DNA from 2 places in the Nostoc sp. FACHB-133 genome. Region 1 is predicted to be linked to the other one. Evidence: riboswitches for the same ligand, from Rfam matches in the RefSeq annotation. Region 1 holds a riboswitch; the other holds the start of a gene.

The links. A riboswitch is a leader RNA that binds a small molecule or an ion and turns the genes downstream of it on or off. The one in region 1 is predicted to bind cobalamin.
Region 2: it holds a riboswitch for cobalamin, as region 1 does, so the genes downstream of both, cobG (precorrin-3B synthase) here and H6G86_RS20485 (DUF1636 family protein) in region 1, are expected to answer to the same signal.

What each region holds. Positions count from the first base shown of each region.
Region 1 covers NZ_JACJSH010000025.1:16,906-20,052, reverse strand. The annotation lists gene H6G86_RS20490 (cobalt-precorrin-6A reductase) at 359-1,102, opposite strand; gene H6G86_RS20485 (DUF1636 family protein) at 1,102-1,521, opposite strand; cobalamin riboswitch at 1,544-1,707, opposite strand; gene H6G86_RS38785 (hypothetical protein) at 1,974-2,165, opposite strand; gene H6G86_RS20480 (SemiSWEET transporter) at 2,092-2,289, shown strand; gene H6G86_RS20475 (B12-binding domain-containing radical SAM protein) at 2,433-3,147, shown strand, end outside.
Region 2 covers NZ_JACJSH010000001.1:353,108-356,254, forward strand. The annotation lists gene cobG (precorrin-3B synthase) at 1-1,546, opposite strand, end outside; adenosylcobalamin-variant (AdoCbl-variant) riboswitch at 1,513-1,603, opposite strand; gene H6G86_RS01645 (putative universal stress family protein) at 1,699-2,115, opposite strand; gene H6G86_RS01650 (FAD-binding domain-containing protein) at 2,143-3,048, opposite strand.

The sequences.
Region 1 (3,147 bases):
CGGTCGCGTTTCTTCTACAACATTCTTTTGTATTGGGGACTTCCAAGAAATAAATTACCCAAATAAACGTAGACGCTTCTCTACGAGACGCTACGCGAACGGCTTGCCGCAGGCTACCACAGAGGCACAGAGAACACAGAGGAATGAGGAGGAGAGAGTTTTTTCGCCAGTTTTTTGGATATTTTTTTATTTGGAAGTCCCTTATATAGCAATACGGTTCAGTTAAGACTAAAACTTTGTTATCTAAGTCAATTTTTTAACGAACCGCCAAGGCGCAGAGGACGCAGAGAGAAGAAAGAGAAGGAAAAAATTGCTTAACTGAACTGTATTGCCTTATATAGAAAATTTTTACTATCCACTAATTATGCAATTTGTCAAGTAGCCATGCCAAAGCACCTTCAACATCACTAACTTGCTCTCCTGGCGGTATGGCTGGACGATTTACCATCACAACCTTCACGCCCAGTTCTCGCGCTGCAATAATCTTGGGCTTTGTGGCTTCGCCACCGCTATTTTTACTGACTATGGTATCAATCTTGTTATCAATCAGGATTTGCCTTTCATTATTGAGGGTAAAGGGCCCGCGATCGCACAATACCATCCCCGGTGGTACTAAGGCATCCTCAACAGGAGGGTCAATCATCCGCATCAAGAACCAAATTTCCTCTAAGTGAGCAAAGGCGGCGAGTTCTTGTCTACCAACCGTCAAAAATACCCGATGTGCTTGGTTTTGCAGTGATGCGGCGGCGGCTTCAACGCTATCAACTTCCATCCAGCGATCGCCACTTTCTTTTTCCCAAGGCGGGCGTATTAACATCAGACGGGGTACTCCGACTTCATTTGCAGCATCTGCCGCATTAAAAGAAATTTGACTAGCAAAAGGATGCGTTGCATCAATTAATAAGTCGATTTGCATTACTCGCAGATAGCTAGCCAATCCAGCCACACCACCAAAGCCTCCAACCCGTAAATCGCCCAACGGAACTGATGGTTCACGGGTGCGACCTGCTAAAGACGTAATTGCATCTAATCCTTGGATAGTTGCAACTCTAGCAGCCAGTTCTGCGGCATCTCCTGTACCACCCAGAATCAAAACGCGCATTAGTAAGATAAAGGTGGAATCTTTGCTAAAATGCCCTTCTTCAGGGCTTCTGGACGCTCTGACCAAGGCAGCAAACCATCTGCTTTGACATAGTATTGACTAGCGCATTTTAGTATCGCAGATGCACTATCATCAACGGCTAAATCACCAAACAAATATGTCAATTTACCTTTGGCAGCAAAGGCAACCACACAGGAACGATTACAAGCACTCATACATTCAACTTCTTGAATTGGGAATTCATCTCGTAACTCCCAATCTTGTGCAATTTGCTGAAGTTGGTGTAGAAGTTTTTCACCACCACTTTCACCTAAGCGTTTTCCCTCTTGCCAAACGCTAGCACAAGTTTTGCAAACAAATAAAGTATGGTCAGCAACACCCAAGGGATTCGCTGGGGAAATATTCACAGTAGTAGTCATCTGTACCTCGCAGATATATGGAACTAGTAAATCTATTTCGGCGGGCATCCTGACTCACGCAATTTGAGATTTTAGATTACATCTCAAATTGGTTTACAGTTGCGGGACAGCGCCGGATTTGCACCGAACTTTCCCCGTTACCTCTGGTAGCTGCTCCCCACCAGAACCGAATAACCTTATCGATCATACACTAGGGTTATCTAAGAAAAGGATATAGACTCATATTTGATTCTTAAAAAAATTCAGTATAGCTCAAAGACCCTTCTTTCCTATTGCCTCTTGCCTTCCCAGGCAAGTAAGCCACGCTGTGCGAACAAAAATCAAATCGGATTGCTATATAACCTATGCAACAAAATTACAAAAATCAGCTTCTAAATTTTTCAAACACTAAAAACTTTATCGAAACAGAATTCAGAATGAATTTTGTGCGACTAGTGGATGAATCCACTGATTCATTCTGACTTCTGAATTGTGACTTCTGAATTCTTCTTCAATTTATAGGTTTGTATTGCAATGGATTTTTTGACAATTCTAGGATTAGCTGCTGCCACAATAACCACAATCTCTTTTTTGCCACAAATGTTTAAAACATGGCAAACAAAATCAGCAAAAGATGTTTCTTTCTTAACGCTAATTACATTCATAGCTGGTATTTTTTTGTGGTTAATTTATGGAATATATCTTCAATCTTTACCAATTATTCTTGCTAATAGCGTGACATTGCTTTTTAACTTGATAATTCTATGGCTTAAAATTAAATATAGATAACCCTGCTCATAACTAAAACCTCTGACAGGATAAAAAGGATATATTCTGTGAATAGCAGGAAGAAAAACAATTAATGCTGCCTGTATATAACCTGACTCTAACTGTATTAATTACGAATTACGAATTACGAATTACGAATTATCATGACATCATCTGTATTTGACTCTGAACGCCTCCTTTTCACCCCCACTACCCCAGACACCAACGCTATCCCCATAATTTTCGCCTTTCCCAATGAATATAGCGTAGGTATCACTAGCCTTGGCTATCAGGTAGTTTGGGCAACCTTGGCAATGCGTGATGATGTGCAGGTGAGTCGCCTGTTTACAGATACTCACGAACAACTCCCCAGAACGCCAGAAATTGTGGGATTTTCGATTTCCTGGGAACTGGATTATGTGAATATTTTAAATTTGCTGGAATCTTTAGAAATTCCTATTCAAGCAACTTCTCGTGATGATTCTCATCCGATAATTTTTGGTGGTGGCCCCGTTCTCACAGCTAACCCAGAACCTTTTGCAGAGTTTTTTGATGTAATTTTACTGGGAGATGGTGAAAACCTACTGGGAAATTTCATTGAGGCGTACAAAGAAGTAAGAAATGCTTCTAGACAAACTCAACTCAAAAGACTTGCACAAATCCCAGGAATTTATATTCCCAGTTTGTACGAAGTCGAATATCACACAAAAGATGGTGCAATAAAATCAATTAAACCAATTTCTCCAGAAATTCCCGCAGTGGTGCAAAAGCAGACTTATCGAGGAAATACTCTATCTGCTTCGACTGTAGTCACCGAAAAAGCCGCATGGGAAAATATTTACATGGTGGAAGTGGTGAGAAGTTGTCCAGAAATGTGCC
Region 2 (3,147 bases), on a different contig from region 1:
TGCTAAATTCCCTGAAGGATTCATCAAGATTCAAGCGTTGAATTTTATATACATCTAGCATCCGCTTTATTAATGCAGGTAGTTCCGCAAAAGTCACATATTGATATATTTCCCGTCCAAATTTATGCTCGCTGTCACCAACATAAACGTGATAACCTTCTACAGTTCCATTGCCATCCTCAATGCTGACACCGAGCAATGTAATATCACTCTTGTTATGCTGGGCGCAAGATTTTTCACAGCCACTAAAGTGGATATTAACTGGACAATCCAGAGTAACGCGAGTTTCAAGATACTCTGCTAATGCCAACGCATGACTTTTAGTGTCTGTGGCAGAAGAGGCACAACCTTTGTTTCCAGAACAGGCAATTAACGCACTCTTGATGTTAGTTGCTGAGGTATCTAATCCTAAGAAAGCAATTTCATTGTGAACATCAGCAACCCATTGGTGAGGAATATCTGTTAGCAGCAAATTTTGCCAGGGGGTTAACCGAAGAGTGCCGCTACCATATTTTGCTGCTAAATCTGCCAAACCCTTCATCTGCTTACTCTCCAACCGTCCAAGAGGTAACACCAGACCAATGTAAAATAAGCCTTGCTGACGTTGGGGATGGATGCCAATATGCTGATATTTCCCCTCTGACCGCTCCCCCAACCTCTCTCCTGCAATGAGAGGGGAGAATTTCTCCCCCTTCCCTCGTAGGGAAGGGGGTTGGGGGGTTAGGTCACTGCATAAAAGAGAAAAAAGTAAGCGCTGCTGAACTTCTTGGAGATAATTTTCATAACCCAAAGTATTCAATAACTCTAAGAGACGTAGCCGGCGATTATTTGTAGTATTACTATGAGCTAGATAGACCTCTGTTAAAGCTGCTAAGACGGGTAAACATTGCTCTGGTGTTAACAAAATCCCTGTATCGCTAGGCGGTTGACCCTTTGCGCCGACACTGAGATAGAGGCGGAAGTAAACATCAGCATCGACTAAGACAGCAGCGAATAAGATATCATTTAGGCGATCGCACACCCGAATAATTCCACCACCATCAAAGCAAACGCTAAATTTTGCCGATAGTCCCGAAAGCGCCGGATGTTCAGCAATATAATTATCCCAACCTTGGACAAAAGGGCGAGTGTCGATTAATTCTTGCGGGTCAATACCAGCAGTTGGGCTGGTCATAATATTACGGATGTGGTCTACAACAGAATTGCGAGAACCCAATCCCATATCCTGTAAGTGCTGCAAAACCTCACTATTTATCCCCGTGCGAATTTCGCGGACTTGTAGGTTAGCTCGATTAGTGACATCAACATAGCCACCACCATGCTGGTCTGCTATATCTGCGATCGCACGGCACTGCTGACTACTAATAATTCCACCTGGTATTCTAATGCGAGATAATATACCATCAGCGGCGGGTGTAGCATAAAACAAGCCAGGACAAGTGGCAAATCCAGAAAGCAAACTTGGAACTCCTTCCCCGTGCAACGCAGGGAGTAGATGGTGAGTGTGACATCTTGAGAGTTGGCATTCTGACTTGGGTGATCCCATCACAGCTGCGGCACAGTCCCGGAATTTTACCGGAGTTTCCCAACACCAAGCTTTAATAATTTAGCACGAGAAGGTAGTCAGAAAATTTAATAGTGGGAGTTGCGATCGCAAAATCTTGCGTCTGTTGCTAGAAAAAGCAATCGCTAATTTGGCTATTCAAAAACATAATTTTGAGCCACTTTCCAATAGCGCGAGAACCGCTTCAGGTCAATATATCCATCATAGTCAAAAAATGGTTCTACCTCTAGCGTTTCCACTGCTATAGAACCCTCTATTTGATTGCAGATATCATCAAACCGGGGACTGGGACTGTTGGCTGTGACGACTAAATTCGCATCATGTTCTCTCGCAAAAGCTAAAATTTCTTGTCCTACATCGCCACGACGAATAACAACGGGTAACTCTAGCAAGCATTCGTAAATAAAAGTGAGGCGTTTAAGACTCAGTTGCCACTCATCTATCAAAGCCTCGTCCCAAACCCAGATAGCTGGGGCATCGGGGTATTTTTGTAATCCGGGGTTGTATGGACTGAGGCAGTCTCCATGCACCCAAACAATTGGTTTAGTCATTTGTTATTTGTCATTTGTCAAGAGTTATTATTGTCTTCCTTGTCCCCCTCGTCCCCCTTGTCCTCCTCCACTCCCCCTGCTCCCCTTCCCTTTTTTATCACGCTGCCAACTTTGGCTATTGGCTTGTTTTCTAAATTCTCCTTTGGGAAAAAGTCGCTGTTCTAATTCTTCATAGCTGCCTTCAAAATCACAATGACCGTAAAGCGGACATTTCTGGCAATAAACGCCTTCAGTGTAGCGTTCTAAGTTCTCACGATTGAAAAAATACGGTTTCTGACTAAAGGTGCTGGCAACCCACTGCCATGACATATTATTGCTAGCAGGATCACCATCTAAAAGGTGTTCGAGAAACCACTTGGCTCCTGCTTGCCAACCAATACGCCGCCAATGGACAATGTAAGCTGCTAGCCACATTCGTGCATGGTTATGTAGATAGCCAGTTTCTTTTAAATCACGGCTAAAACTGTCGATGCAAACTCTGCCTGTGATTCCTTGTCTGATATCTTGCGGCAATTCGGGTAAATATTCAGCCACAGTGTAACCAGTTTTGTACTCTTCCTGGTCTTTCCAGATTCCATCCTCTAACTTTACATACAACCGTTGCCAATAGTCGCGCCAACCTAACTCATTAATTAGTTTCGTAGCATCGTTTTTTTGCTGTATCTGGTCAAAGGCATAATCTCGAATTTCTCGCAAACTCAAAACGCCATAACGGATATAAGGCGAAAGTCGCGTCACCGCACCTGTGAAAAAATTACGTGTTTGCGCGTAACGTACTGGGTCGATTTTTTGCAGCGCTTCTTGTGCTGCTTTCCGTCCCCCCACTGTTTCGCTGATGTGGTCATCGCGTCGTGCCGCATCTGGGAATTGTTCGCGGAGATAGGCTACCAACTCATCGCGGTTGGTAAATTCGCGTTGCATATCTTTAGCCATGTGAACTTTGAAGGGTGGGAATAAATAAACAAAAATACCTGTAGGTTAAGTCATTATTATGGCGGATAAATATGAGCGATCGCTCTCAACCTTATGAGA